One region of the Candidatus Nitrobacter laanbroekii genome, then DNA from elsewhere that is predicted to be linked to it. Evidence: riboswitches for the same ligand, from Rfam matches in the RefSeq annotation. Region 1 holds a riboswitch; each other region holds the start of a gene.
What was found. Region 1 has a riboswitch for cobalamin ahead of V4R08_RS02220 (TonB-dependent receptor plug domain-containing protein). Riboswitches for the same ligand answer to the same signal wherever they lie in the genome.
Positions count from the first base shown of each region.

Region 1 (10,427 bases):
ACGCAGTACAACATGAGCCCCGAGCAATATCGGGACAAATGGAAGCTTCCAGCGGACTATCCCATGGTGGCCCCGAACTACGCGGTAACGCGATCCCAACTGGCCAAAAACATGGGCCTCGGCCAGCAGCGCCGGCGGCGAAAATAACGCCAAGGGCTTTCCGGCGTCCAATTTTAGGAATAATATCCGAGAACGAGCGGCGGATGTCTCTGCCTGATCCTTCTTTATCTTGAAAAATGCTATCCCCGGGATAGAAAGAGCCTCTAGGATATATGATTATATTCCTAAAATGGGGCTGCTTCCATGCTTCTGACCTCACTGTCCACGTCGCCCGCAACCATCCGGCGGTCGCCAACCTCGGCGAAACGAATCTGTCACGGCATCGCGGGGCTGGTGGCCGACGAATTCGGGCTCGATGCCGCGACGGTGATGGCGTCCACTCGCGGCGCCCCGCGCGCCGCATACGCCCGGCAGGTCGCCATGTATCTGGCGCATGTCGGTTTTGCGCTGAGTTTCGAGGCGATCGGCCGCGCTTTCGACCGCGACCGCACCACGGTCTCCCACGCCTGCCGCGTGGTTGAAGACAGCCGCGATGACGCAAGACTGGACCGCCGGCTCGCGGTGCTCGAAACAACGTGCGTAGCTTCCGGTGAACGCCTCGATGGAACGCCCGATGTCGGCGTCTGATCGCGGCGTCGGCAAAGCGACGCGCCGCCCGAAGAGCCGGCCTGCCGAAGTCGTCGACCGGTTTCGCGCGCAGCATCTCACGCTTGCCGAGCGCGAGATCATGACCGACGCGGGCGTTGCGACCGTGTTGGCCAACGACAGCGAGAGTCCTCTCGCCTGGCTGGCGCGCCGCAAGGGCCGCGATGGACGCGCCATGATCAGCCCGGACCAGTTCGTCGCCGGCGAACGGTTGCGCGCGGATTTTACGCGCGGGAATCTGACGCCGCGGGTGACCTCGAACTGGTCGGCGCCGACCGGAGGGCGGCCGCGCGGGTCCGGAACGAGCGCCTGTGAGATGACCGATCTGATCGTCGCGTCCCGGCAGCGGGTGCGGCTGGCGCTGCAGGCGTGCGGGCCGGAGTTTTCCGGCCTGCTGATGGATGTCTGTTGCTTTCTGCGCGGACTTGAAGACGTCGAACGTGAACGCGGCTGGCCTCCGCGATCGGCAAAGGTCGTGCTGCAACTCGCGCTGGACAAGCTGGCCAGGCACTACGGTCTGGCGAGCGAAGCGCGAGCCGGGCATAGCACGCATGTGCGGACGTGGCTCGCAAGCGACGCAACCTTTACGAGCGGGTAGGCGATAGAATAGGACGAGGCCAGATCAGCTTCGCCGTCATTGCGAGCTCGCAACAAAATTGGCTCTTGCCAATTTTTGCGCCGAGCGAAGCAATCCAGGAGCCGCAAGGAAAGACTGGATTGCTTCGTCGCTTGCGCTCCTCGCAATGACGATGATTCCGTCTTGCTCAAGCCAGAGCATGATCCCGAAAAGTGGAAACCGGTTTTCGGATAGGATCATGCTCGATCAGATAGAGCATGATCCCGAAAAGTGGAAACCGGTTTCGGATGAGATCATGCTCAGTCAGATACCGGCGAGGCGCCGGTCGCGGTCTGGCTGGTCAGGCTGCGTCGGCCAGCGCTGCCCGCGCGTCCCTGCGAATGCGTTCGACCATGGCGCGCAGCCCGTTGGAACGCTGCGGCGTGAGGTGCTCACGAAAGCCGAGTTCGTCAAAGATGGCGATCGCATCGGCATCGAGAATGGCCTGCGGCTTCCGGCCGGAATAAAGCGTCAGCAGGATCGCGACCAGGCCACGCACGATATGCGCATCGCTGTCGCCGACATAGGTCAGCACCGGTTCGCTGTCAGCGTCGCGGGTGGTCGTGAGGGACAGCCAGACCTGACTGGTGCAGCCCTGCACCTTGTTGGCGGCTGAATGTTCGGCTTCGCTCATCGGTTCAAGGGTGCGTCCGAGTTCGATGACGTACCGATAGCGGTCGTCCCACTCGTCCAGAATCGCAAAGTTGTCCCTGATCTCGTCGATCGTCATCCTGACACGTATGTCCATATGTGTGATGTACGAGCCCTATATAGGGCCGGGAGCGGGAAAAATCGATATGGGCGCGGCGATCCTTGCCGAAATTGTTCCGCCTCGTTAGGTGGCTCTCTGAGCCAAAACCACACTCGAATCATAAGGTTGCTGCTAGTTGGCCGGGACGCCCTCCGGCGCCGTGAGATGCCATTCGGTCTGCAAATCTTCCGGCGTCAGCGTGTCATGCTGCGTATCTTCGGCGGATGCCATGGCGTCGATCGACCCGGTATGGTCGGGAGCGCGCTTGTCGGTGATGATCCGGTACAGCTTTTTCGCGCCGTCCTGGGCGCGCTGCCCGATCGCGACCGCGGCCTGACCGCCGACCTCGCAGGCGGCGGGCTGACGTGTGCAGAATTGACTCATGTCCGACACCGCCGCCGTCGCAGCCGATACGGCCTCGGAGGCGCCGATCTGCGGGCCCTTGTCCGCGTCCGGCGCCTTGTCCCTCGGCAGCAGCACGAGCACGAGCCCGAGCCAGAATGCCATACGAAGCAGGAAAAACATGTCGCGTCCCTATGCGTCTTTTTCGTCCCGTTGCGTTGAATTCCGCAATCTGCCCCTTGCGTATCAGAGCGGTTCTGAATCTCGGGTATCTCCGCCGCCCCTTCAGGCGAAGAAAATCCTGCAAGCGGTGGTGGAACCGGATTCGGCGTAAATTTTCGATTGATGCGGTGGTCGCGGCCGCCCTCGCGCCGGCGGCATCGTGATTTCACGACATCGTCCGCACAGGTGATGGAAACCTTGCATTCACCATTCGCGCCGAATGCAGCCGCTGCCGGGCGGGAAAACGGTCCTCGCGCGGATTGTTTGGTCGCGGGCAGCGCTGCCTTAGCGTTCGCTTAAGTTCACTCTGACACGTTTGCGCCAACGAAAACGGAGGCGTTCCGGCGCGTCTGATACGACGTAGGCTGAAGCGCAAGCGACGTGACTGCATTGACCATCATCCAGGACTGCCTCGACGCCCTGCTGCATCCGTCGGCGCGATACGATGCGTTGACGCGGGCGCGTCATCGGACCTTCATGGGGCCGCGGCTGCTCGGGAGCCTCGTCGCGCTCGCAGCGTTTCCGGTCTATCTCGCGATCCGCGGCGCGCCGACGGCGCTTGAGGTAGCGGCTTTCGCCTGGCTCGTTGTCCCGATTCTGCTGTCCTATTTCCTGTCGCGGACCGGCCGCTACGAAGGCGCGCATGTGCTGTCGTCGCTCGCGCTCGCCGGTCTCGTCATGATGATCGCGATTCCAACCGGCGGGATCGGATCGTTCGCGGCCGTCTGGCTTGTCGTGATTCCGCTGGAGGCGGCACTGTCCGCGTCCCGCCGCGTCGTCGGGTTTGCCTCGACGCTCGCAGTCTTGTGCGTGCTCGCGCTGATTGCGATGAGCTACCTTGATATTTTGCCGTCGCTAGATGCCGGCGCGGCGGCGCACGGTGTCTTTATGGCTTTCGGCATTGCGTCCGCAACCCTCTATGCCGCCGGGGTGGCGTTCGGGGCCGAAGCGCTGGCGCGCACCGGCACCTCGCTGCTGAATGTCGAGGAAGGCCGCTATCGCCTGCTGGCGCGCAACATGTGCGACGTGATTTCGCGCCACAGGCGCAACGGCGCCGTGCAGTTCATTTCGCCTGCGGCGGAAGCCCTGCTTGGCGCGCCGGTGTCGGAATTGCAGGACCATGGCCTGTTCGACCGGGTCCACGTGGCCGATCGCCCGGCATATCTCACCGCGCTCGCGGCGGCTGCGCTCGGCAACGACGGACAAAGCGTCGAATTCAGGCTCAGGCGCGACGTCGCGCGGGATCCGCAGGGAGAGGCGCGCCATTCCACGGACTTTATATGGGTGGAAATGCGGTGCCGGCCGCTTGAGCCGGCCTCCGCCGCCGGAACGTCCGCCGAACCCGAAGTCGTCGCAGTGATGCGGGACATCACCGACCGGAAACATCAGGAGCACGCGCTGGATCTGGCGCTTACCACCGCCGAACGCGCCGATGCGGCCAAGACCCGGTTTCTCGCGACCATGAGTCACGAGCTGCGAACGCCGCTCAATGCCATCATCGGATTTTCGGAGATGATGGTTCAGGAGGATGCCCTGTCGCTCGATGCGGCGCGGCGCAAGGAGTATGCCCAACTCATCAACGATTCCGGCCAGCATCTGTTGTCGGTGGTCAACAGCATCCTCGACATATCGAAAATGGAATCCGGAAACTTCGAGATCTTGCCCGAGCCGTTCGCGCCGCGCGAGGTGTTGCTCAACAGCAGCAACCTGCTCGCGCTCAAGGCCCGCGACAACGGCATCGAACTCGTCACCCGCGTCCCGGAGGATTTGCCGCAGATCACCGGCGATCCGCGCGCGTTCAGGCAGATCGTTTTGAATCTGGTATCGAACGCCGTCAAGTTCACCGAGCGCGGCGGCCGGGTCACGATCTCGGCGCGCGTCGAGGGATCGCGCATGGTGCTGCGCGTGATGGACAACGGCGTCGGCATCGCGCAGGAAGACCTCAAGCGGATCGGCGACCCCTTCTTTCAGGCTGGAAAAACCTACCAGCGGCGCCATGAAGGGACCGGACTCGGGCTGTCGATCGTCAAGAGCCTGGTTGCATTGCACAGGGGCGAGATCGATGTGCAGAGCAAGGTGGAGGAGGGGACCACGGTGACCGTCATGTTGCCGCTGACATTCGTGCCCGGCGTCGACGTGCCCGAAGCCGAGCCGTCGTCGGACAATATCGCGACGCTGACGCCCGCACCGCGCCCCGGCAAGCAGGATCAAGGTTATCGGGTGAAGAAGAGTGCCTAGAAAAGCTGTTGGAGAGGATGTGGTGCGGCCACGGCGTCGCAGCGTGGCTACCGGGACAAGCGAGGTTGACGAAGAACGCGGTCTCGCCATGCGCATTCTCCTGCACAGCCCGAAAGATCTGCTTGCGGGGTCGCTCGCCTTTGCCGCTGTCGGCGCGATTGTCGCCAACGCCATGTTCATGCAGGCCGGCCATCATCCGTCGCCGATGTTCGGATCAAGCGTCGCGATGCCGCTGGCGTTGCGGCAGGTCAACCCGCTGCCGAAGCCCCGACCGGTCGAGGCGGACACGGCCGAGGCCAAGCCGGCAGAACTGCGCGCCAGTGAGACGAAGGCGGCGGAGACAAAGCCCGACGATACTGTCGCCAGTGTTGTCAGGCCCACCGCGCCGCTGCACGCGCATAGCCCGCATCCGCCGACGCCAATCCCGGCGCCCGCGCATAGCGATCCCGTCGCCGATCTTATCAACGCGACGCGCCGTGTCGCCGCAGTCCAGCGGACATTGACGCAATACGGCTATGGCCAATTGAAGCCGACAGGAACGGTCGGAACCGACACCCAGGCCGCGATCCGGAAATTCGAGCAGACTCGCCGGATGCCGGTGACCGGACAAATGTCGGATCGTCTCGTGCGCGAACTTGCGGCCATGACCGGACGGCCGATCGATTAGAGCCATTCATACTTATACGGAATCAGGTTGCCGTCATTGCGAGGCGCATCGCGCCGAAGCAATCCAGAAAGTTCCGAAGAAAGACCTGGATTGCTTCGCGGAGTTTATCAACGGGCGGCGCCTTGCGCCGGCCCGTTGGCTCGCAATGACATCTGATGAATGCGCTTCCGTCAAAACGTGAAACGCTTGAGCTGCCACGTCGTCATTCCGAAGCGTCGCGAAGCGACGAGCCCGGAATCGTCACCCCCGTCCCGCTTCAGGAAGCCGCCTCTCTCCGGCCAAACCGCCGCCCAACGCTATTGCACCCCGTAACTTGCGACCCGGATGCCGCCGAAAATCCCGAGGCCCGGCGAAAGGAATCCGGTCGGATTTTGGTAGCGCACGTCAAAGAGATTATCGACCCGTCCGAACACCTTGACCTGATCGTTGATGGCATAGTCGCCACGCAAATTCACAAGCGTATAGCCGGGCGCGACAATTCCGGAGGCCGAGCCGTCGCGGGTGACGTCGATCCAGTTGCTGATATGGAGCACCGTCGCCGACAACGTAAGTTGATCGATAGGCAGCCAGGTCGCCGTCGCGCTCCACTTGTCCTTGGGCCGGCGCAGCAGTTGCAGGCCGGTGGTGGCATCGACGGCACGGGTGAAGGTGTAATCCGCGCGGAGGCCGAAACACTTTGTGATCTGTGCCGAGACGAACGTTTCGGTGCCTTCGGTTGTCGCGCTGTTTACATTCACTAACGATGTGAACGTATCATTATAATCGATCAGGTTGGTGATGTCGTTGTGGAAATAGGTCGAGCCGAACCGCACGCGATCGTTGAATAGAGGCTGCTCGAAGCCGGCATCGTAGCCTTTGCTGTCTTCCGGTTTCAGGTTGGGGTTAGCGAAGAAGTTGAATGCAGGATAGTCCCGGTACAATTGGCTCAACGACGGCGCCTTGAACCCGGTGCCGTAGCTCGCTTTCAGTTTCGTCTCGGTGACGGGAAGGATAACCGCCGGCGCGATCCGGTAGGTCCCATGCTCGCCAAACCGGTCGTTGGAGTCCTCGCGGACATTCGCAACCAGGAAAAAGCGTTTCGCAAACGCCGATTGCAACTCGATGAATCCGGCCTTGTTGCCGTTCTGAGCCGCAAGATCGGTGGTGTCGATGCGATCGGTCTGTTGCTCGGCGCCGACGATAAGGTTGTTGTCGCGCGCAATCTCGGCCACAGTATGCCAGTCGAACTTCAGCCGCGTGCCCGTGGTGGCCGTCGCAACCGGATCTCCCGGACCTATGTCGTAGCCTCTGCTGTTGGTGTAATTGACGCCGAAGTAGTTCTTGATCCGTCCGTCGAACAGCGACCATACGGCCTCTTCGCGGTTGAAGAGCTGCTGGACGGCGTGCGTGCTCTGCGCGGCATTGGGAAAGCTCGGAAATCCGCTATCCCCGGTGAACAGCAGCGTCGCGTCGGTGTAGCGAACCACCGAATTCACGGTCAGGTTTTCATTGAGATCGACCCCGAGCTTGGTCGAATAGGTCTTGTTGTCGTAGTTGTTCCCGATCGCTTTCCGTCCCGGCGGGAGCAGTTCCTGCGGGGTGACGGGAATGTCTCCGGCGTGGAGATGAGCGACGTTGACCGCGTAATTGAAGTTCTGTTCGGAGCCGCTCAATCCGAGCGTCTGGTTGAAGGTGTTGAACGAGCCGGCCTCGATTGACGCCGTGGCGCGCGGCGGACCTTCTCCCTTCTTCGTGATGATGGAGATCACGCCGCCGATCGCGTCGGAACCGTAGAGCCCGCTCTGCGGGCCTCGCAGAATTTCCATCTGCTGAATGTCCGCCGCAAGAAGATGAGCGTAGTCGAATGCGCCATTGATGTTGCCAGGATCGCCGATGTCGATTCCGTCGACGATCACCTTGGTGTGGTTGGCATTGGTGCCGCGCATGAAAACCGACGCCTGGGCGCCCGGTCCGCCGGCTTGTATGACATTCAAACCGGGGACCGTGTTCAGGATATCCGGGACGGTGCGGTATTGCTGGGTCTGAATATCCTTCTCGGTGACGACGGTCACGGAGCTTGCCAACTGGCCTGCGGGCGTCACGACACCGGTCGTGCTGACGATAACGGATGCTGTCGCGCCCGGAGCGTGGGCATCGCCGACGGCGGGTTGTCGAGAGGCGGAGCGGGTCGCACGGCGCGACCGCGAAGCTGCGCGGTGGGACGGCGGTGGCGAATCTGTCGTTCTCTCCGGCAAGGGCGCGATCTGGATCGGTGGCAGCAGGTTGGGAGAAGCGGATTGCTGGGCGAGGGAAGGCGTGGTCAGGCCGATCGACCCCACGGACGCGAGGACGGTGGAGGCAAGCAGGCTTCTGCGATAAAGCCCGGAAACGAAGGCGGCAGACATGAGGAAACCTCGGCAGGACGTCGGTGGCACGTCACAGCGAACGAGGTTTCACAGGAGCCCCGGGGGCGCCGGTGAAGCGGATGTCTGTAGTCCCCGACTGACACCTTCGCGTGTGACCACGGCTGACGGCAGGTCTCCTGGCTCGCGGGTCGTGACCTTGCGTCGCCTTCCCGGGGCCGAGATGTCCCAGTGGCCTGTGACGCAGATTCGCCGCTTACAGTTGCGGGGGCAGCCATGGCGTTGGGATGATCCCGCACCACGTTCCCTTTTGATCTCCCGAGGGAGAACCGTCGTCGGTCATTTAGAAGTGTGTCAAAGCCGTGTCAATTGACAGAGCGATTTGGACGCGGCTTTTCCCGCCTCCGGTGCATATCCGCCGCATCGGCATTTTCAAAGACGCGGAGTCCCGGATCGCATTTTCGATGCGTTCCGGAATAATGCGGATGGTCTTAAGCGTTCCGTCAGACCAATTCGCCTCGCGCCGCGGCGGCGGCACTGCGGATCGCGTCCATGTTCGCCTTGTAGGACTCCATCGTGCCGCCCTTGAACACCGCCGAGCCCGCCACGAAGGCATTGGCGCCGGCGGCACCGAGCTCGCCCGCAACGTCGGGCGCGACGCCGCCGTCCACCTCGATGTCGATCGGCCGCCCCGCCGTCATCGCGCGCAGATCCCGAATCTTGTCGAGCGCGGAGGAAATGAATTTCTGGCCGCCGAAACCCGGATTGACCGACATCACCAGCACCAGATCGACCATGTCGAGGACATACTCGATGGTGGAGAGTGGGGTCGCGGGATTGAGCGAGACGCCGGCCTTCTTGCCGAGGTTGCGAATGGCCTGCAGCGAGCGATGCAGATGCGGCCCCGCTTCGACGTGAACCGTGATGTGATCGCAACCGGCCTTGGCGAAGGCTTCCAGATAGGGATCGCAGGGCGAGATCATCAGATGGGCGTCGAAAATCTTCTTCGTGTGCGGTCGCATCGCCTTGATGACATCGGGGCCGTAGGAGATGTTCGGCACGAAATGGCCGTCCATCACGTCGAGATGGATCCAGTCGGCGCCCGCCTGATCGACGGCGCGGACCTCCTCGCCCAGCTTCGAGAAGTCCGAGGCCAGGATCGACGGTGCGATGACGAGAGGACGCGGCGCAAAAGTCTGAGACATGAACGTTTCCGGAAATTTCTGCGGGCTTGAGAGAGCCTCGCCTAACATGGGCCGCGGCCGGGAGCAATGCGTGGCATCCGTCCGAATCCGGAATGGCTTCGGGGCGCAGGCACGGCAAGTTCTGCCCGCGGGCGGCACGTTTTGCCTCGGTTTCGCCGGGGCGTTGCGCTGAAACTCCATATTCTATCGTGTTTCTATGGTGGCACGGCGCTTGCTCGAATGATTCCCGAACGGGACTTCCGCCGCGCGCGGCACCTATCGGGAGTATGGCCATGCTGTTTGCCCTAGGGGCCGCGTCGTCGGCGATCGATGCATTTCAATCGCTGACGTCATCGACCTCTTCGCCGGTCAAGACCGGGTTCGGTCCGTCCGCAACGGCATCATTCGATCCAGCCGGCACGGCGACGGTCTCAACCAGTCCCGGCCCCTCGTCGGGATCGGGCGGCGGAAACTGTATCGCGCCAGCGACCATGAGCGCGCTGCTGGCGGCACAGGGACAGTCGTCGGGCGCGCCGACCACCACCAGCGCATCCAGCGCGTTACAGGATCTGTTTTCGCAGATCGACGGCAACGGCGACGGCCAGATCAGCAAGTCCGAATTCGAGAGCGCGCTCGGCGCGGGCGGCACCAATCTGGCACAGGCCGACGACGTGTTCGGCAAGCTGGATACGAATGGCGACGGTTCGGTGAGCCTCGACGAGATGGCATCGGCCCTGAAAGGCGCAGGCGGCCACGGACACGGTCATGGCCACCGTCACTCTGTCGCGAGTTCAGACGGCTCCAGCAGCGCGGACGGATCGAGCGGTGCCAGCGGAGGGTCGAGTTCCGATTCACTGCTCGCGGCGCTCGACTCATCGACCTCGATCACCAATGGCGACGGATCGGTAACCACCACGACCACGCTTGCGGATGGAACCCAGGTGACGCTGACGTCACCACCGTCTTCGTCGATGTCAGGCACGGCGTCATCGTCCTACAACCTCATGCAGCAGGCGATCCAGCGCGAAGCCCAGGCGATCTCCGCGTCGGCTACTCAATCGCTCTCGGTCAGCGTTTAGCAGACGACCGGGCCGTCATTCCCGAAGCTGCGTTAGCGGCTGTCGGGAATCCAGTATCATGAGAAGAATTTGTGAATCCCGGATTCTCCGATGTGCAATTGCACATTGAGGCTCGCACCTCAGGTCGGCAATTGCCGACCGATGGTGCCGCCCCGGAATGACATTTTCTGACAATATCCGTAGCCGTTGCGATTACCGGTGGTAGCCTTGGGTTCGCCGCATCCGTATCATTGCGCCGCCGACGTCGATTTTCATGATCCGATAACCATATCCTTCAAGTA
Region 1 covers NZ_JBAMDA010000001.1:467,357-477,783, forward strand. The annotation lists gene V4R08_RS02185 (Ros/MucR family transcriptional regulator) at 1-147, shown strand, start outside; gene V4R08_RS02190 (helix-turn-helix domain-containing protein) at 304-687, shown strand; gene V4R08_RS02195 (DUF6456 domain-containing protein) at 674-1,303, shown strand; gene V4R08_RS02200 (SufE family protein) at 1,623-2,051, opposite strand; gene V4R08_RS02205 (DUF5330 domain-containing protein) at 2,205-2,597, opposite strand; gene V4R08_RS02210 (sensor histidine kinase) at 3,027-4,874, shown strand; gene V4R08_RS02215 (peptidoglycan-binding domain-containing protein) at 4,897-5,541, shown strand; gene V4R08_RS02220 (TonB-dependent receptor plug domain-containing protein) at 5,838-7,925, opposite strand; cobalamin riboswitch at 8,036-8,232, opposite strand; gene rpe (ribulose-phosphate 3-epimerase) at 8,387-9,088, opposite strand; gene V4R08_RS02230 (EF-hand domain-containing protein) at 9,361-10,146, shown strand.

Region 2 (10,427 bases), 2.1 Mb from region 1:
CCGCATACGGCCAACGCACGCCTATGGCAAGCCGCTCAAGCGGCACTCGACGGGAAGCAATCATATCCGCTACTTTGAAGACGACGATACGGCGATCCGCGTGACCACCGACGCGCCGCTGGCCCTGATCGAAAACGAAACGCCGTTCGTTCTGACCCGGCCGATGCATCTGGTGTTCGGCAACGACGAAGCCTTCCCCGGCGATCTGGCGTCGACCGCCCAGCGTTTCGCCGAGGAGACCAAAACCTATTGGCTGGGCTGGGTACGGCGCCTCTACATCTCCTACGAATGGCAGGAAGCCATCATCCGCGCGGCCATCACGCTCAAGCTGTCGAACTTCGAGGAGACCGGCGGCATCATCGCCGCGCACACCACCTCGATTCCGGAGGCGCCCGGCTCGGGCCGCACCTGGGACTATCGCTATTGCTGGCTGCGCGATGCCTATTTCGTCGTGAAGGCACTCAATCGCGTCGGCGCGACGCGGACGATGGAGGACTTCATCGGCTTCACGCTGTCGCTCGCATCGAATACGGAGGAGGATCTGAAGCCGGTCTATAGCGTGGTCCCGAATCTGCCGCTGGACGAGTGGATCGCCGCAGATCTTCAGGGCTACCGCGGCGACGGGCCGGTGCGCGTCGGCAACGCCGCGGTCGACCAGACCCAGCACGACACCTACGGCAGCGCCATCCTGGCGGCCTTGCCGCTGTTCTTCGATCGGCGGTTGCCGCGCCCCGGCGACGAAAGTCTGTTTGCCCTGCTTGAATCGCTCGGCCACAAGGCGGCCAGGGTTGCGATGACGAACGACGCCGGCATCTGGGAATATCGCGGTCGCCAGCGCATCCATACCCACTCCGCGGCGATGTGCTGGGCCGGGGTCAATCGGCTTGCGGCCATTGCGGAACGGCTTGGCCTGCCGGAACGCGCGGCGCACTGGAATGCGGTCGCCGATCCGTTGCACGCCGAACTGATCGATCGCGCCTGGAACCCGAAGCGCGAGGCCTTCACCGCCGCGTTCGGGTCCGACGATCTCGATGCGAGCGTGCTGTTGCTGCCCGAACTCGGCGTTTGCGAGGTCGACGATCCGCGTTTCGTGAAAACCGTCGCCGCCATGGAGCGCGAGTTGCTGCGTGAGAAGCATGTCATGCGCTACGCCGCGGAAGACGACTTCGGTGTTCCGGTGACTGCGTTCCTGATCTGCCGGTTCTGGCTGATTGATGCGTGGTGGGCGCTCGGACGGCGCGAGGAAGCGCGGGAGGCGTTCACGGATGCGCTGGCGCATCGCAATCGCTACGGGCTCTTGTCGGAGGACATCGATCCGAAAACCGGCGCGCTATTCGGGAATTTCCCGCAGACATACTCCATGGCGGGATTGATCCTCACCGGCATGAGATTGTCGCGGAACTGGGAAGATCGATACTGGCGCAGTTGATCGAATGTTAAAGACACATGCAGTAAAAATCGCTGTGACAGCGAATTCTTTACTTCAATGACTGACTTCACTGACTGGAACTTTGAGTATCGCTCTATATTGCCCGAATTTGGCGTCAATTTGGTTGGAAGGAGGCAGGAACCATATTGATGAACGAGCGTTTATCTGACGGGTGCAAAACCAGGAGGGGACCCTGTGAACCTCGTTGTCGTTTCGAATCGCGTGGCGCGCGCACGGGCCAATGAGCCCTTGACGGGCGGTCTCGCGGCGGCGTTGTTGCCAGTTGTAGAGAAATCGGGCGCGATCTGGGTAGGTTCCAGCGGTCGTGTGCGCGACGGGTCGCACAAGGATTCATTTGCAGAAGTTCAAGCCCTGGGCGCCGGGGCACTGGCCTTGCTCGATCTGCCCGCGGCGCATTACGGCGGATATTATGAGGGCTTCGCCAACTCGGCGCTATGGCCGGCGCTTCACTCCCGATCCGATCTCATTCGCGTGTCGCAGGACGACTATCAGTCGTACCGCGAGGTCAACGCCTTCATGGCGCGGGCCTTGATGCGCTTCCGCAAGCCGGACACCGCCTTCTGGATTCAGGATTATCATTTTCTGTCGCTGGGCGCCGAACTGCGCGATCTCGGCGTCCAACATCCGATCGGTTTCTTCCTGCATACGCCGTGGCCGACCCGCACCATCATCGACGCCGTTCCGCATCATCGCGAATTGGTCGAGGCGATGCTGGCTTACGATCTGATCGGATTCCAGACCGATGACGACTGCGAAAATTTTCTCGGCTATCTTCAATCCGAACTCGGCCTCACGATCGAGGACGGCGCCGTGACCTCGCGTTACGGCAAGTCGCGATGCGCCGTATTTCCGATCGGGATCGATGTGGAGAAATTCGCGTTGCAGGCCGCCAAGGCGTCCTCGCATCCGGACGTCTCGCGGTTGCGGCGCAGCCTGAACGGAGAACAGCTGGCGATCGGCGTCGACCGCCTGGATTATTCGAAGGGACTGGTGAATCGGATCAGTGCATTCGACCGTATGCTGACCGCGCAGCCCGCGCTGAAGCGCACGGTGACGCTGTTGCAGATTGCGACCCCCTCCCGCGGCACCATCGAGGCCTACGGCAACCTGCAGAGCGAACTTGCGAAACTCGTCAGCGACGTCAATGGCCGTCACGGCGAAACCGACTGGATGCCGATCCGCTACCTCAACCGGGGGTACAGCCAGACCGTGCTGGCCGGTCTCTATCGCACGGCGCGCGTGGGCGTGGTGACGCCGCTGCACGACGGGATGAATCTCGTCGCCAAGGAGTATGTCGCCGCGCAAAATCCGGCCGATCCGGGCGTGCTGGTATTGTCCAAATTCGCAGGCGCCGCAAATCAGTTGCAGACAGCGCTCCTCGTTAACCCGCACGAAATCGACGGGATGGCGCGCGCCATCGCGACCGCGTTTTCGATGCCATTGACGGAACGCAGGATGCGCTGGGAAGCCATGATGCGAAAGCTGCGCGCCAGCACCGTCCAGCAGTGGTTTGCGGATTTTTCCGACGCGCTCGAGGACGCACAGGCGTCCGACAGGAAGGTCGCAAGCGAAAGCGTCGCTGTCGAATCGCCGAAACCATGGCCGCTGCACGCGGTCGGCTCGGGGAGCAGCGCGCGCGTTCATTAGAGCGCTTACCGTTCTGATGGAATCAGAACGGGCACTCCAAGCGATTGAGTGGTCGCATTTCCTTACGGTGAGCCGGTGTCCACTTCATCGGGAAGTGCTTTAGATGAGCTGACGATGAAGCGTTTCAACGCGTCACGGCCATCAAGAGATTGAATCATAATTCAGCCCCGCGCAAAACCCCATAACCCGATTTTCAAAATAGCCTCTCAGAAGTTGGCCCAACCAAAAGTTCGTCCAACAGATTCGCCGGACATGAAGCGAACTGCTGAACCACCACACGGGCAGGCATCGGCCGTCCGATCGATGCCCGATGGCAGCAGCAAATCGTCGGAACGGATGGCCATGGCCCGAAAATACTTTATATCATTCATATATTTATGAAAAATCCCGGCGCCACGGCGTCGCTCTCTTGCAAAAACCGGCACGCCCCGTCATGAGAAGACGCCCGGAGAGATGGCCGAGTGGCTTAAGGCGCACGCTTGGAAAGCGTGTGTGCGGGAAACCGTACCGTGGGTTCGAATCCCACTCTCTCCGCCATTTTTATCGTGACGAACATTCTTTACGGTTGCGAGCGCGGGTGAGAGCCCAATAACGCCAGGCTTTGGGCCGGAGCAGTTCGCAAACATCCTGGCGGCGGCCGGGCGGCGTATGCGGTGCGCAGGGAGAACAGTTGCGCCACCGACTGTTGAAACGGGGATGATCGTATGATCGAGGTTCAGCGTGTCGGTGAGGGCGACCCATTCGATTTCGAGGTCGTGGTCCGCGAAGGAAAGAGTGAGACTCGTCATCGCGTCACAATGTCTGAAGTGAAGAGCAAGCAACTGACAGCCGGCAAGCACACGCCTGAGCGCTGCCTCGAGGCCGCCTTTCGCTTCTTGCTCGACCGGGAGCCCAAGGAGTCGATCCTCGCTCGCTTCGATATTTCTGTGATTTCGCGCTACTTCCCTGAATTCGAGCAGGAACTGCCTCGTTATCTCTCGCGGTTCTGATGGTATTGCGTACTCGCTGTATTGCGCGGCAACGCAGGCGAACGCGTTCGCGGTTGCATGGGGTGTGCCGCTGTGCTTGTTTGGAGCGTCATCGGTGCCTCCCCTGGAGCATGATCCCGAAAAGTGGAAACCGGTTTTCGGATAAGACCATGCTCAATCAAAAGGATAAGGCTAGATTCCGGTTCAACACGGTTGAATCGGAATCTAGGAGGTGAAACGGGAATACGGTGCGGGGATACTGCCCCCAATACCGCGGCTGCCCCCGCAACTGTAAGCGGCCATCCGCATCCATTCAGCCACTGACCATGCCATGCATGGGCGGGAAGGCGGATCCGGATACCGGCCGCGAGCCAGGAGACCGGCCGGTGACGCATTCTTCGAGCGCTTATCGTTCTGATGAAATCAGAACGAGCGCTCCAACCTATTGAATGGTCGCATTTCCTTACGGTGAACCGGTTTCCACTTCACCGGGAAATGCTCTAGGCGTTGAAATGCTCTAGGCGTTCGACGGCGGGTCGGCGGAAAGGGTCGTCATGGGTCTCCCGAAATGTGTTGCCGGGCCGGCCGGGCCCGCGATTTGCACGGCTTTCAACGCCACATCTTTCAACGCCAGATGGTGACGACAGGCATCGCGGACCGCCGACGAACGATCGTGACGGTCGCGCTGTGCGCGGCGGTCGCGGTGCTGACGCTGGTGTCGCTGGGAGTGGGTCCTGTGAGGTTGTCGCCGGTCGCCGTTCTCGATGCCTTGTTCGGCAGCGGCGGCGAGGTCCAGCGGATCATCGTGCAGGAGATCCGCCTGCCGCGCGCGATCCTCGGGGTCGCCATCGGCGCCATTCTCGGTTTGTCGGGCGCGGCTTTGCAGGGCCTGCTGCGCAACCCCCTGGCGTCGCCCTCGCTGTTCGGCGCGCCGCAGGCGGCGGCGTTCGGCGCGGTGCTGGTCATCGCGCTCGGGTCGGCCGACGTGCGTTCCTTCGCACTGCCGGTCGCGGCCATCGTCGCGGCATTCGTTTCAGTGTTCGCGCTGCTCGCGATCGCGGGGCGTCATGCGAACCTGCTGATCCTGATTCTTGCGGGGCTTGCGATTTCGTCGTTGGCCGGTGCCGCGACATCGCTGACCATGAACATGTCGCGCAATCCGTTCGCGGCGCTGGAGATTGCATTCTGGCTGTTGGGTTCGCTGGAAGACCGCAGCTTTCGCCACGTGATACTGGCGCTGCCGTTCATCGTCGCGGGAGCCGCGATCCTGATGAGCCAGCGCCATGCGTTTCGCGCGCTCAGTCTTGGTGAGGAATCCGCGCAGAGTCTCGGCGTCGATGTCGGCCGGTTACGGCTGTGGGCGATCCTCGGCGTTGCGCTCGGCGTCGGCGGCGCGGTTGCGGTAGCCGGCGCCATCGGCTTCATCGGCCTGGTCGCGCCGCATCTGATGCGACCCCTGATCGGCTACGACCCGGCGCGGCTGCTGGTGCCGAGCGCGCTGACCGGCGCGGCGCTGCTGCTCGCGGCCGATATCGCGGTGCGCGTTATCCCATCGACCTCGGACATCAAGGTCGGCGTGCTGACCGCGCTGATCGGCGTGCCGTTCTTTCTCTACCTGATCGTGCGCGAGCGGCGCGCGCTGGGTGGAGGCGTCGCATGAGCGAAGTCGCCATTCTCGTCGCATCGTCGGTGTCGGCCAGCCTCGGAAAGAGAGTTGTCCTGAGCGATATTTCGCTGGCGCTCCCAGGCGGACATCTTGTCGCGCTGGTCGGGCCGAACGGCGCCGGCAAGACCACGTTGCTGCGGGCGCTGGCGGGCCTTCTGCCATCGGAAGGGACCATCGAGGTTTGCGGCGACGCGCTGCCATCGCTCACCCTTCGAGAGCGCGCGCGCCGTTTCGCCTACCTGCCGCAGGGCCATCAGATGCATTGGCCGTTGCCGGCGAAGGATATCGTGGCGCTTGGACGTTACCCACATGGCGCGGTCGATCCGGCACGGCTGACAGAGAAAGATGCCGCGGCGGTGATGCGGGCGATGCAGGCGACCGACGTGGTAGTTTTGAGCGATCGCCGCGTGACGGAATTGTCCGGCGGCGAACGCAGCCGGGTGGCGCTGGCACGGGTGCTGGCCGTGGAAGCGCCGGTGCTTTTGGCCGACGAGCCGACCGCATCGCTCGATCCGCGCTATCAGATCGAAGTTCTCACCAAACTGCGGAGCGCCGCGGACCAAGGGACGCTGGTCGTCGTGGTGACGCACGATCTCGGGCTCGCGGCGCGGTTTGCGGATATCGTTCTCGTGCTGTCCGACGGGCGCCTGGTGTCGCAGGGACCGCCTGCCGACGCGCTCTCGGAGACCGTCATAGCCAACGTCTTTCGCGTCAGGACCTATCGGGCCGACTATCAATGCGAAACCGTGATCGTGCCGTGGGCGGAGGTTTGATCGCGATGTCGCTGTTTGCACGGGTGCAGCGCCTCAGTGAGGCGATCCGGGCCGCCATCGTCGGGCGCAGATGCAGCGGTCTTGCCGCGATCGTTCTGACATTGACCGTCGGAGCCGTCACGCGGGCGCAGGCCGCCGATCTGCTGCGCGTCGCCTCGATCAATGTCTGCACCGATCAGCTTCTGATGACGCTTGCCGATCCCGCCCAGATCCTCGGCCTCAGCCCTTATTCGCGGGATGCCGCGCGCTCCTGGGCCGCGGCGGAGGCGAAGAAGTATCGGCGGCTTTCCGGCGAGGCGGAGGATGTGCTGATGCTCAGGCCGGATGTTGTCGTCGCCAGCCTTTACATGAAGCGAACGACGCGCGAGTTGCTGAAGCAGCAAGGAATGAGGGTCGCCGAATTCGATATCGCAAAATCGATCGACGACGTGAAAGGCCAAATTCGCAGGATGGGCGATCTTGTCGGGCATCCGGATCGCGCGCAAGCCCAGATCGCCCGGCTCGATGCCGCCATTGCCCGCGCGAAGAAGGCGGTCGCGCGCAAGCCCTATCGGGTGCTGGCGCTGTCGCGGCGTGGCTGGGTTTCGGGCGATGACACCGTCACCAGCGCGTTGCTCTCGATCACCGGGTTGTCGAATGCCGCGTCCGGCCTGGACATCGGCTCCGGCGGGTTTGCCAAGCTGGAAACGATTGTTGCAGATCGGCCGGACTTTATCCTGGTATCCAACGACAGCGATGTCGCGGAAGACGAGGGCAGCGCGCTGTTGTTGCATCCGGCGCTGGAAAAACTGTATCCGCCGTCGCGGCGCATCGTGATTCCCGAAGACCTCACGGTGTGCGGCGGGCCGATGCTCGCCGATGCGCTGGACCGGCTGGTCGCGGAGCTGAAGCGCGTCGGGGGCTAGAGCCTTTTCGCTTCTGATGGAATCAGAAGCGGGGCTCTATGATTTTGATTGACGCGTTTTCTTGACGCGAACCGGTATCCACTTCGCTCGAAAACGCTCTAGGAGCCTGATGTGGAATAGGCTTGGGCAGACTGTGGTCTTTGGCGGTCCGCTGTCCCTGGTAAAGAAGATGACGATTCTTCTCAGCGAGCTTCCTTTTCCACCAACGCGATCAGCGCATCGCCGTAGCGTTCAAGCTTCTTGTCACCGATACCGGCGACGGCGTGCAGTTGAGCGTGGGTGCGCGGCTGTAACGTCGCGATGCCTTCCAGCGTCGTATCGTTGAAGACAACATAGGCGGGAACGCCGTGCTTGCGGGCCATCTCTGAACGCCAGGCGCGCAAAGCTCCCATGAGACCGGCGGATTGCGAGGACACATCGCGCGAGACTGAGACAAACTTCGACCCTCGCTTCGATCTGGACGTGCCGCGTTGAGCGATGGCATCGGCGGATTCTTCGCGCAGCATCACTGCGGTGATGCCCTTCAAGACGTCTCGTGCTGATTCCGTCAGCTTGAACGCACCGAACGCCTCGCTGTCCGGCCGAAGATGACCCAACGCGACTACCTGGCGCAGGGCCGCGCGCCACTGCTTGTCGTTGAGGTCGGCGCCGATCCCGAATACCGACAATCGGTGATGCCCGAACTGCTTGACGCGATCGGTCTCACGACCGGTCAGGATATCGATGAGATGGACCGCGCCGAAGCGCTCGCCGGTTCTATAGACACAGGACAACAGCTTTTGCGCGATGACGCTACCGTCGCGAACCTTGGGCGGCGAGAGGCAGTTGTCGCAATTGCCGCACTTCATGGCTTTGAGCGTTTCGCCGAAATAGCCGAGCAGGCGCGTTCGCCGGCAATGGGTGGTTTCGACAAGGCCCACCAGCGCGTTGAGCTTATCGAGCGACACGCGCTTGAACGCTTCCGCACCTTGCGATTCATCGATCATGCGCCGCTGCTGCACGATATCCGCCAGGCCATAGGTCATCCAGGCATCGGCAGGTTTGCCGTCGCGTCCGGCGCGTCCGGTTTCCTGATAGTAGGCCTCGATGCTTTTCGGCAGATCGAGATGCGCAACGAAGCGCACATCGGGCTTGTCGATCCCCATGCCGAACGCCACGGTGGCGACGATGACGACGCCATCCTCATTGAGGAAGCGATCCTGATTGCGGGCACGCAAGCTCGCATCCAGGCCGGCGTGATAAGGCAGCGCCGCAATGCCGGCCCTGGTCAGCGCGGCGGCGGTATCCTCGACCTTGGCGCGCGACAGGCAATAGACGATGCCGGCATCGCCGGCATGGCGCTCGTTGATGAACGCCTTGAGTTGCATCCGGGCGTTCTTCTTGTCGATGATCTCATACCGAATATTCGGCCGGTCGAAACTGGCCACGAAGCTCGGCGCGCCATTCAGTGCGAGGCGCTCGACAATCTCGCGCCGGGTGAGGTCATCTGCGGTCGCGGTCAGCGCGATGCGCGGCACCCCGGAAAAGCGCTCCGCGAGCACCGACAGTCCGATGTATTCGGGCCGAAAATCGTGCCCCCACTGCGATACGCAATGCGCCTCGTCGACGGCGAACAACGCCAACCGCGCGCGGCTCAGCATCGCGAGGCAACGTGGCGTCAGCAGCCGTTCCGGAGCGATGTAAAGCAGGTCGAGGTCGCCGGCCAGCAGGCGCTGCTCGATCTCGGAGGCATCGTCCCAGGATAGCGTTGAGTTCAGCACCGCCGCCTTGACGCCCGCCTCGAGCAGGCCCGCGACCTGGTCGCGCATCAGCGCAATCAGCGGCGACACCACGATGCCGCAGCCTTCACGCAACAACGACGGTAACTGGTAGCACAGCGACTTGCCGCCACCGGTCGGCATCAGCACCAGGCAATTGCCGCCTGTCGTCACGTGCCGGACGATTTCCTCCTGGGCACCGCGAAAGGCAGGCAGCCCAAAGACGGAATTGAGAACCGATAGCGCTGTTGGAGCGGTGGCGGACTTTTGCTCGCTGGCGGCAATGGCGGGTTGGGGCATGCTGCGTCGATGGGTCCGAATATATATGTTGAGGATAGTCTGCGACGACCAAGCTTCCGCGCCGGGCCACGGCAAACGAAAACGGCCACGGTCGCCTGATTCGGACCCGAGTGTACATCGATACGCGCAACGCTGCGTTCTGGGCGCATCATGTATATCCTTCAAGAGCCAGATTGGCGGACTACTCCGGTTCGCCACTTGTCATGGTTTCATGATTGCGCATCAAACGGTCCTTCCGTCGCTGCGCCGGATCATCTTGGCGTCTCAAGGACTCCGGCCAACGAACAGCCGCCAAAGGCATTCGAACAATGCCATCAGGATAAACAGCGTCGACGACGACATCAGAAGTCCCGCCGCAAGCTGATGATATTGCGTTCCTTCGGTGAGCCAGAAGGCGATCAGCGACGCGATGATCAGGCCTATCCAACCCCCGAGTGCGCGCAAATCCTCTCGCATCAGCGCGGACAACTCGCCGGGAATCGTCCTTCTTCCCTTTCCGGAGCGAGTGGCGGGCTCATCGCTGGTCATGGGCGTGGTTTATGCAGAGACATTTATGCAGAGACATGGACGTTCATCCTGCGTGCGTGGGCGCCGCCTCACAACGGCATTGCTCCCGATCCGCTCGCACCGGCGGTCGTGGAATTTGGTGCTGGCGGTCGCTCGAGATGGTTCAGCGCGGCCGTGAGTTGCGCGTCTTGATTGGTTCCGATCAATTGTTCCTTGATGGGTGGGGATGTCGTTTCAGCGGACCCGTGCTTGCCGTATGATCCGACTTTGGATTTTGTGAGTGGCCCGGGATTTGCGAAAGCGCCTTGGAGTTGATCTTCGCGCCGGACCATGGAATTTGCGACTTGTTCGTCTTTCGGCGCCTGGACGACGATATCGGGCGTGATGCCATCCTCCTGAATGGAGCGGCCCGACGGCGTATAGTAAAGGGCAGTCGTCAGTCGCAAGGCGCCAT
Region 2 covers NZ_JBAMDA010000001.1:2,612,141-2,622,567, reverse strand. The annotation lists gene V4R08_RS12195 (glycoside hydrolase family 15 protein) at 1-1,429, shown strand, start outside; gene otsA (alpha,alpha-trehalose-phosphate synthase (UDP-forming)) at 1,625-3,097, shown strand; gene V4R08_RS12185 (hypothetical protein) at 3,304-3,441, opposite strand; tRNA gene V4R08_RS12180 (tRNA-Ser) at 3,545-3,634, shown strand; gene V4R08_RS12175 (hypothetical protein) at 3,802-4,086, shown strand; cobalamin riboswitch at 4,249-4,467, shown strand; gene V4R08_RS12170 (FecCD family ABC transporter permease) at 4,700-5,725, shown strand; gene V4R08_RS12165 (ABC transporter ATP-binding protein) at 5,722-6,504, shown strand; gene V4R08_RS12160 (ABC transporter substrate-binding protein) at 6,510-7,409, shown strand; gene recQ (DNA helicase RecQ) at 7,592-9,466, opposite strand; gene V4R08_RS12150 (hypothetical protein) at 9,731-9,994, opposite strand; gene V4R08_RS12145 (S41 family peptidase) at 10,063-10,427, opposite strand, start outside.
Region 2: another riboswitch for cobalamin. It lies ahead of V4R08_RS12170 (FecCD family ABC transporter permease); the one in region 1 lies ahead of V4R08_RS02220 (TonB-dependent receptor plug domain-containing protein).

Region 3 (10,427 bases), 2.2 Mb from region 1:
GCGCGACGGAAAATCTATGCGATTGATTCGGCAGCATTTTTCAGTACATTCAAATCGTCAGGTCTCGTCGAGTACACTCAACCTTTCTAACGCATCAGTCTCGCCGCCTCCACCATGTTGACGAGCGCCGGCCTGACCTCCTCCCACTTGCGGGTCTTCAGTCCGCAATCCGGATTGATCCAGAGCTGGCCGTCGGACAGGCGCTGGCGCGCAAGTTTGAGCAGGCCGGTCATCTCGTCGACCGCCGGCACGCGCGGAGAGTGGATGTCGTAGACGCCGGGACCGATCTCGTTGGGATATTTGTAATCCTTGAAGGCGTCGAGAAGCTCCATCCTGGAGCGCGACGTCTCGATCGAGATGACGTCGGCATCCATCGCCGCGATCGCATCGATGATGTCGTTGAACTCCGAATAGCACATGTGGGTGTGGATCTGGGTCGCGTCAGCGACGCCGCTCGCGCACAGACGGAAACACTCCACGGCCCAGTCGAGATACGTCTTCCATTCGGAACGGCGCAGCGGCAGCCCCTCGCGCAGCGCGGCCTCGTCGATCTGGATCATGGATGCGCTGGCCGTTTCCAGGTCAGCGACCTCGTCACGGATCGCGAGCGCGATCTGCCGGCAGGCAACGCTGCGCGGCACGTCATCGCGCACGAAGGACCAGTTGAGAATGGTGACGGGGCCGGTGAGCATCCCCTTCATCGGTTTCGCGGTCAGCGATTGCGCGTATTTCCACCAGCCGACGGTCATCGGCTCGGGCCTGGACACGTCGCCGAACAGGATCGGCGGGCGGACGCAGCGCGAGCCGTAGCTCTGAACCCAGCCGTGCTTGGTGAAGGCGAATCCGGAAAGCTGTTCGCCGAAATACTGAACCATGTCGTTGCGCTCGAACTCGCCATGCACGAGCACGTCGAGGCCGATGTCTTCCTGCCAGCGGATGGTTCGGGCCGTCTCGTCCTGCAGGAACTTCTCATAGTCGGCATCGCTCATCATGCCTTTGGCGTGCGCCGAACGCGCCTTGCGGACCTCGGCGGTCTGCGGGAACGAGCCGATCGTGGTCGTCGGGAACGACGGGAGGCCGAAGCGCTCGTGCTGCAACTTGGCGCGACCTGCGAAGACGCTCTTGCGCCTGGTCATGTCAGGCGTGATGGCTGCGATCCGTGCTGTAACTCTGGTGTCATGGACCTTCGGCGATGTCTTGCGCGCCGCCGCGGCGTTTGCGGAGGCTTCCAGCGCATCGCCGACCGAGTCGCGGCCTTTGGCGAGAGCTTCACCGAGCGTTGCCAGCTCGCTCATCTTCTGCACCGAAAACGCAAGCCAGCTCTTCAGCTCCGCATCGAGGTCGGTCTCCAGCGACACGTCGATCGGCACGTGCAGGAGCGAGCAGGACGGCGCGATCTGCACACGGTCGATGCCACGCCTGGCGACCACGGGTTCGAGCCGGTCAAGCAGCGCCGGCAGGTTGGCGCGCCAGATGTTGCGGCCATCGATGACGCCGAGCGACAGAACCAGATCTTGCGCCGCCTTTGCCGCGATGGGCTCAAGCTGCTCGGGAGCGCGAACAAGATCGAGGTGTAGGCCGGCGACCGACAGCGAGAGGGTGGTATCGAGATTGTCACCGATGCCGCCAAAATAAGTGGTCAGCATGATCTTCAGGTTAGGCAAAGCGCGCGCGACCTGCTCATAAGTCTTGCGCAGCGCATCGCGGGTCGCATCATCGAGATCGAGAACGAGACAGGGCTCGTCGAGCTGCACCCAGTCGGCTCCCTCTGCGGCAAGGCGCTTGAGCACGTCGATATAGACCGGTAGCAGATCGGGAAGTAGAGACAGGGAATCGAAATTCGCGTCCTTGCTCTTGCCGAATTTCAGATAGGTGACGGGGCCGAGCAGCACTGGCCGGGTCTGGTAGCCGAGCGCCTTGGCCTCGCGATATTCATCAATCGCCTTGAGCGAGGAGAGCGCAAAGCGCTGGCCCTTGCTGAATTCAGGAACCATGTAGTGGTAGTTGGTGTCGAACCACTTGGTCATCTCCTGCGCCGGCGCGCCATGAACGTCACCGTCGCCATGATGGCCATGCGCGCAGGATGGATCGTGATCTCCACCCTGGGCGCCGCGCGCCATCGCGAAATAGGTTGCGAGCGGCACCGGCCCGCTTTTCCATCCGTAGATCTCCGGTATCGCGCCGACCATGACGCTGGTGTCGAGCACATGGTCGTAGAGCGTGAAATCGTTCGACGGAATGACGGTGACGCCGAGCGACTTCTGGCGCGCCCAGTTCACGGCGCGCAATCCGGCCGCCGCTTCAAGCAGCGCGGTTTCGTTGGACTTGCCCGACCAGTAGCTTTCGAGCGCGGTTTTCAGTTCGCGGCGCGGACCGATGCGCGGCGTGCCGAGCGTAGCGACAGGAAGAGAGGAAACAGACACGGCTTAACCCCATATGTTGGAGGCTGGGCCTTAGCGACGCGGCATGGGAATCCTGGCGACGAGCCGCCATCGAGACCGCAACCGCACCACCGGGACACCCCGCCCGAGGACGACTATGTTGCCGGGGCAGGTCTCCTGGCTCGCGGGTCTCAGCTTTGGTCCAGCCTTCCCGGGACGACACCCAGTGGCATGATGGACCACGGCTCACCGCTTACAGTTGCGGGGGCAGCGCCGGTCTTGCTCAAGAGCGCACCGGCTTCCCTCTTAGCTCCAGGCACGAATACCCGGAGAACCTCGACGGCCCCACCTATGGGCCAGCGTCCACGGGTCGTCAACCGGCCATAGCGGAATCTTATTTCGAATCCGGATCGTCATCGCTCCCGTAGAATTGCGTGCCGATCACGATGGGCGGACGGCCCTGATACCTGCGGTGTTGATTGGTGTCGCGCAGCGAATAGACGCAGCCGCAATACTCCTGCTGATAGAATTCCTCGCGCTTGCTGATCTCGATCATCCGCTGCGACCCGCCGCCCTTGCGCCAGTTGAAATCCCAGTACGACAGGCCGTCATAGCGTCCGGCCGCGCGATGGCCGCAGTCATTGATCTGCGCCATGTTCTTCCACCGGGAGATGCCGAGCGACGATGTCATCACCGGAAAATCGTGCTCATGCGCATACAGCGCGGTGCGCTCGAATCGCATGTTGAAACACATCGTGCAGCGCGCGCCGCGTTCGGGTTCCCACTCCATCCCCTTGGCACGGGCGAACCAGTTGTCCTTGTCGTAATCGGCATCGACGAACGGCACGCCGTGCTTCTCCGCGAAGCGGACGTTCTCGTCCTTGCGCAGCAGGTATTCCTTCAGGGGGTGGATGTTGGGGTTGTAGAAGAAGATCGTGTAATCGACCCCCGAGGCCAGCATCGCTTCCATCACTTCGCCCGAGCAAGGCGCGCAACAGGAATGCAGAAGCACCTTTTTTTGCCCGTTCGGGGGCGTCAGATTCGGTCGGACGAATTGGTTCACGGCAGACTCGACGGTTGGGCCGCGAGAAAAACGCTGCGGCATATCTCTTGGAATAATGGGCTGTAGGATCGAAGCGTCAAGGGTCGGGCAGACCGATGATCCATAGAAGCGCTTCGACGGAACTGTGAATTACGAGAATTTAGCGACCGCGGTCGAAACGATCTATTGACACCAAGTTCGGTAGAACTACTAGATATGGTGGTCACGGTCTCTCGAGTCGCAAAATCGAGAGCTAAGAGGGAAGCCGGTGCGCCCGAGTCTTAATCGCGGGCAATGCCGGCGCTGCCCCCGCAACTGTAAGCGGTGAGCTGAAGTCCATTATTGTGTCACTGGGGCCGCACGGCCCTGGGAAGACCGGACCGACGCATGGACCCGCGAGCCAGTAGATCTGCCGCGACAACAGAAACGTCCCTGGGCGGGGTGTCCCGGTGGATCGCGTGGCGGGATCGCGGCGTCTGTCGCGGGATGTCCCTGCCCGCGTCTCCGCTCGGCCCCGGCTCACAACAAACTGGGGTCCTGAGCCGATGTCTCTCGCAACCGAAGCTACTGCGCGTGCCGTGCGTCCGTCCTTGCCTGCTGCGATCGCGATGCCGCCCAGCGAACCCGCGTATCAGGTCATTCGACGCAACGGGTCGGTATCGCCGTTCGATTCCTCGAAGATCGCCGTCGCGCTGACCAAGGCGTTTCTCGCGGTCGAGGGCAACAGCGCCGCCGCTTCGCGCCGGGTCCACGACATCGTCACTGAACTGACCGACCAGATCGTCGCCAGCCTGACGCGGCGCACTGATGCGGGCCGCACCTTCCACATCGAGGATATTCAGGATCAGGCCGAACTCGCGCTGATGCGGAGCGAACATCACAAGGTCGCGCGCGCCTATGTGCTCTATCGCGAGGAGCGGACACGCGAACGGGCTAAGGCGCAGGAGTCGAAGGCAGAGGGCGGTTCGGCAGTCGCAGCGCAGACGCTGCGGATGAAGTCGGCCGACGGATCGATGGCGCCGCTCGATACCAGGCGCCTCGCTGCCGTGGTGGAGGAATCTTGCGCCGGACTCGACGGCGTCTCGGCCGAGGCCATTCTGACCGAAACCCATCGCAACCTTTATGACAGCATCAGCGCGGATGAGTTGGCGTTGGCTCCGATCCTCGCAGCGCGCACGCTGGTCGAGACCGACCCGGACTACGCCAAGGCGAGCGCGCGGCTCCTGCTCGACAAGCTGCGCTGCGAGGCGTTGGGCCTCATTACCGGCCGGCCGGAGCAGGCGACCCAGACGGAGATGACGGAGCGCTACGCTGAGTATTTCCGTGCGTATGTACGAACCGGCATCGCGAATGAGCTGCTCGATCCCGAGATCGAGCGCTTCGACCTCGACCGGCTCGCGGCGGCGCTGAAGCCGGAGCGCGACCTGCAGTTCGACTATCTCGGATTGCAGACCCTCTACGACCGCTACTTCCTGCACGTCCGCGGCACGCGTTTCGAACTGCCGCAGGCATTCTTCATGCGCGTCGCCTGCGGCCTTGCACTGCGCGAGATCGACCGGGAGGAGAAGGCGATCGCGTTCTACGACCTGCTCTCGTCGTTCGACTTCATGGCCTCGACGCCGACACTGTTCAACGCCGGAACGCTGCGGCCGCAGCTCTCGTCGTGCTTCCTCACGACCGTCGCCGACGATCTTGACGGCATCTTCAAGGCGATCAAGGACAACGCGCTACTCTCCAAATACGCGGGAGGACTTGGCAACGACTGGTCGCGCGTGCGCGGGCTCGGCGCGCACATCAAGGGCACGAATGGCGAAAGCCAGGGCGTTGTGCCGTTCCTGAAAGTCGCGAACGACACGGCGATCGCCGTCAATCAGGGCGGCAAGCGCAAGGGCGCGGTGTGCGCGTATCTGGAGACGTGGCACATCGATATCGAGGAGTTCCTCGACCTGCGCAAGAACACCGGCGACGACCGCCGCCGCACCCATGACATGAATACGGCGAACTGGGTGCCGGACCTCTTCATGCAGCGGGTCGAGGAAGACGGCGTCTGGACGCTGTTCTCGCCGGACGAGACGCCGGACCTGCACGATCTCACCGGCAAGGCCTTCGCCGACCGCTACGCCCTCTATGAGAAGAAGGCCGCGCGCGGCGAAATGCGGGTGACCAAGCAGGTTCGCGCCGTCGAGTTGTGGCGGCGGATGCTGACCATGCTGTTCGAGACCGGGCATCCCTGGATCGCCTTCAAGGACCCGTGCAACCTGCGCTCGCCGCAGCAGCATTGCGGCGTCGTGCATTCCTCGAATCTCTGCACCGAGATCACGCTCAACACGTCAAATACCGAGGTCGCGGTCTGCAATCTCGGCTCGGTCAATCTCGTCAACCACTTGCACGACGGAAAGCTCGATCACGAGCACCTCGCGCACACCGTGAAGACCGCGATGCGGATGCTCGACAATGTGCTCGACGTGAACTTCTACACCATCCCGGAGGCGCGGACCTCGAACCTGCGGCACCGGCCGGTCGGACTCGGCATCATGGGCTTTCAGGATGCGCTCAACATCCTGCGGCTGCCCTATGCCTGCGATGAAGCCGTGTCCTTCGCGGACGTGAGCATGGAGGCGATCTCGTACTGGGCTATCTCGGGCTCGGTCGATCTTGCGGCCGAGCGCGGCCGCTATCCCTCGTATCGGGGATCGCTGTGGTCGAAGGGCATCCTGCCGCTCGACTCCCTCACGCTGGTCGATGACGCGCGCGGCGCGCCGGTCGACCTCGACCGTTCCAGCCGGCTCAACTGGGACGCGCTGCGCCAGCGCGTCATGACCGTCGGCATGCGCAATTCGAACTGCATGGCGATCGCGCCGACCGCGACGATCTCCAACATCTGCGGCGTCTCGCAGTCGATCGAGCCTGCCTATCAGAACCTCTACGTCAAATCCAACATGTCCGGCGACTTCACCGTGGTGAACGCCCATCTCGTGCGCGATCTCAAGGCGCGCGGGCTATGGGACGAGGTGATGATCTCGGACCTCAAATACTTCGACGGCGGCCTGGGCCGGATCGACCGGGTCCCCGACGATCTCAAGGCGCTCTATGCAACCGCCTTCGAGATCGACTCGGCCTGGCTGATCGACGCCGCGGCGCGCCGGCAGAAGTGGATCGACCAGGCGCAGTCGCTCAACCTCTACATCGCCGATCCGAGCGGCAAGAAGCTCGACGCGCTCTATCGCCATGCCTGGAAGCGCGGCCTCAAGACCACCTATTACCTGCGCTCGCGCTCGGCGACCCACGTCGAGAAATCCACGCTGAAAGGCACCGACGGCAAGCTCAACGCCGTCTCGGCGTCAGTGTCAGCAGCACCATTGAATGGTCACGCCGCCGAGAGCGAAGGCTGGAAAGCGTGCCGCATCGACGATCCGACCTGCGAAGCGTGTCAGTAAGCCTCACCGCCATGCCCGCGCTCGTCGCGGGCACGAAAGTAAAAGCAATTCAGGAACACCCTCATGCTCGATTGGTCCGACACCTCGCCTTCCGCACCGGCGCAACCCATTTCGCCGCAGACGCTTGCGCATGACAACATGGCGTCTCCTGATCCATCGCCTCGCGTGGCAATGACCGACACCCCCACCGACGCCACCGGCCTCGGCGACATCGATCGCGGCGCCGCGCGGGTGCGCGTCGACGACAAGCGGATGATCAACGCCCGCGCCGACGTGAACCAGATCCTGCCGCTCAAGTATCGCTGGGCCTGGGAGAAGTATCTCTCCGGCTGCAACAATCACTGGATGCCGACCGAGGTGTCGATGCAGGCCGACATCGCGCTGTGGAAGTCGAAGGACGGCTTGACCGACGACGAGCGGCGCATGGTCAAACGCAACCTCGGCTTCTTCGCGGCCTCCGAATCGCTCGTCGCCAACAACATCGTTCTGGCGATCTACCGCCACCTCACCAACCCGGAGTGCCGGCAATATCTCTTGCGCCAGGCTTTTGAGGAAGCCGTCCACACCCACACCTTTCAGTACATCGTCGAAAGCCTCGGTCTCGACGAGGGCGAGCTGTTCAACATGTATCGCGAGGTGTCCTCCATCACCGACAAGGCGGCCTGGGCGCTCCAGCACACCCGGCATCTCGACGACCCCGGCTTCAAGACCGGCACACCGGAAGCCGATCAGGCGTTCCTGCGCGACCTCGTCGCGTTCTACGTCGTGTTCGAAGGGATGTGGTTCTATACGGGCTTTGTGCAGATCCTCTCGCTCGGCCGGCGCAACAAGATGGTCGGCATCGCCGAGCAGTACCAGTACATCCTGCGCGACGAGTCGATCCATCTGAACTTCGGCATCGACGTCATCAACCAGATCAGACACGAGAACCCGCATCTCTGGACCACGCCATTCCAGGAAGAGGTGCGGGCCATGCTGAAGAATGCCGCCGAGCTCGAAGCCGCGTATGGGCGGGACACCATGCCGCGCGGATTCCTCGGCCTCAATGCGGCGCTGTGCGAGACCTACATGCACGTCATCGCCAACCGCCGCTGCGCCCAGCTCGGGCTCGCGCCGGTGTTCGCGGAAGCCGACAATCCGTTCCCCTGGATGAGCGAGGCGATGGATCTGAAGAAGGAGAAGAACTTCTTCGAAACCCGTGTCATCGAATACCAGAACGGCGGTGCGCTTGCGTGGGATTGACGGCGATCGCAGAGCACCGACAGAAAGCTCTACGCTACAGCTATCTGCCGATGTCTCAACGACACATCAGCACCGTCGGTGCCGACATCCGATTCCGTTTTTCTATCGCCGTCGCCTGGGCAAGCGATCAGCCCTGTGGCGGCTTCCAGTCGGCCGATGGGACGACGTTGACCATCCAGGGGACACCGAACTTGTCAATCAGGGTACCGAAGCCCGGGGACCAGAAGGTTTCGCCGAACGGCATGCCTGCTTTGCCGCCTTCGGACAGTTGATCGAACCAGCGCCGGCCCTCGGCCATGTCATTGGTGTGCAGGGTGACGTCGAAACCGTTCTTGGGTTTGTCGATGTTGGATGCCCATCCGACATCCATATCGGCGCCCATCAGCGCCTGATCGCCGACGTCGAGCCAGCAGTGCATCAGCCAGGTCTTGTACTTCTCGTCGGTGATCGGCATGCCCGGCGGTGCATCGCCATAGGGTATGGCCGCCTTGATCGTCCCGCCGAGGACTTTGGCGTAGAACTCGAACGCCTCGCGGCACTGGCCCCGGAAGCTGAGGCTGGTCACGATCTTCATGGCTGTCTCCTTGTCTGACTGGGGTCTTGACTCGTCGGATCCTTGGGAGTGGTCGCCGGTGCTGATTGACGGCCTCTTATGTAAGTTGATATCAACGTAATGTGACCCTGGAATGGATGTCAACCTTCCCGATGCGTATGCGTTCCGATCCTGCTTTCGAAACCACGATTTTGGTGCGCGACACCTGCCTGTGCCTGCATGCACAGAGGGCAGCGCGAGCGATCGCACGCCGCTTCGATATCGCGTTGAAGCCGGCTGGCATCACCAGCGGGCAGTTCTCGCTACTCATGTCGCTCAACCGGCCGAAGCCACCGAACCTCAGTAGCGTGGCAGCGCTGCTGGCCATGGACAGGACGACCCTGACTGCCAATCTCAAACCGCTGGAGCGCCGCCGCCTCATTGAGACGGCGGCCGATCCAACGGACAAGCGCGCTCGATTGCTGCGGCTGACGCCGGTTGGCCGGGTGGTTCTGGCCGAGGCGGTGCCGATCTGGCGGCATCTTCATGCGGAGATCGAAAAGGAGCTGTCAGACCCGGATCATCTGCGCTTCGAACTCAACATTCTCTCGAAATCCGACGATCGCAACGGTGTCGCCGGGTAAAGCCGGGACGGCATTGCAGCGCGCCCTTTCAGCCTGCGACCACCGGTCCGCCGGCCTTCCTCCAGGCATCGATTCCGCCCTCGATATGCGCCGCGTTGGTCAGGCCAGCCTCCTTTGCCGCGGTAACGGCCATGGCCGAGCGCTCTCCGAAGGCGCAGAAGAATACGATGCGGCGCCCGGTCGCCGCGGCCACCTCGCGCAGCATGCCGCCGGGTTTCAGATTGTCGACGATGTCGGGATAGGGCGAATGCAGCGCGCCGGCCAGCGTGCCATACTTGGCGCGTTCGTGGGCTTCGCGGAGATCAACCAGCAGGATGTCGGGCTGGCCGAGCCGGGTGATCGCCTCGCGCGGCGTCAGCGCCAGACCCTGCTTGGCCAGATCGTCCTGCCTGAGGCCGACATGCATGTTGGCGGGGATCACCACGTCCATCAGCTTCGGGTTCGGCAGTTTCAGATTGTTCATCACTTCGATGTATTCATCCACCGAGCGCACCTGAAGCCGCGGGTTGTAGCGCCTCTCCTCGCCGATGGTGGAGACCGTGTCGCCCTTGTAGTCGTGCGCGGGAAACACCATGGTCTCGTCAGGCAGCCTCAAGAGCCGGTTGAAGATCGAATCGTACTGCGCCCGCGCGCTGCCGTTCTGGAAATCGGTGCGGCCGGTGCCCCGGATCAAGAGCGTGTCGCCGGTGAAGACGCGATCGCCCATCAGGTAACTGTAGGAATCGTCGGTGTGGCCCGGTGTGTACATCACGTCGAGGCCGATGCCCTCGATCTTGAGCGTGTCGCCGTCGCTGACGCGCATCGAGACCACGTCGGCCTTGGTCTGCTCGCCCATCACGGTGACGCAATGGGTGCGGTCGCGCAGTTCGCCGAGCCCGGTGACGTGATCGGCATGAAGATGCGTATCGACGGCCTTCACCAGCTTGAGGTCGAGTTCGCGCAACAACTGGCAGTAACGGTCGACCTTCTCCAGCACCGGATCGAGGATCAGCGCCTCGCCGCCAGCGCGGCTTGCCATCAGGTAGCTGTAGGTTCCGGAGACGCTGTCGAACAGCTGGCGAAAGATCATGATCGTGCAACTCTGCTTCGCGGCGCAAACATTCTTTACCCGCTCGGTATCGTAGCAGATTTATGCTGTCTGCGCGCGAT
Region 3 covers NZ_JBAMDA010000001.1:2,680,276-2,690,702, reverse strand. The annotation lists gene dusA (tRNA dihydrouridine(20/20a) synthase DusA) at 1-37, opposite strand, end outside; gene metE (5-methyltetrahydropteroyltriglutamate--homocysteine S-methyltransferase) at 87-2,423, opposite strand; cobalamin riboswitch at 2,532-2,735, opposite strand; gene V4R08_RS12480 (epoxyqueuosine reductase QueH) at 2,776-3,444, opposite strand; cobalamin riboswitch at 3,633-3,854, shown strand; gene V4R08_RS12475 (ribonucleoside-diphosphate reductase subunit alpha) at 3,969-6,860, shown strand; gene V4R08_RS12470 (ribonucleotide-diphosphate reductase subunit beta) at 6,924-8,102, shown strand; gene V4R08_RS12465 (VOC family protein) at 8,230-8,676, opposite strand; gene V4R08_RS12460 (MarR family winged helix-turn-helix transcriptional regulator) at 8,808-9,278, shown strand; gene V4R08_RS12455 (MBL fold metallo-hydrolase) at 9,307-10,347, opposite strand.
Region 3: another riboswitch for cobalamin. It lies ahead of metE (5-methyltetrahydropteroyltriglutamate--homocysteine S-methyltransferase); the one in region 1 lies ahead of V4R08_RS02220 (TonB-dependent receptor plug domain-containing protein).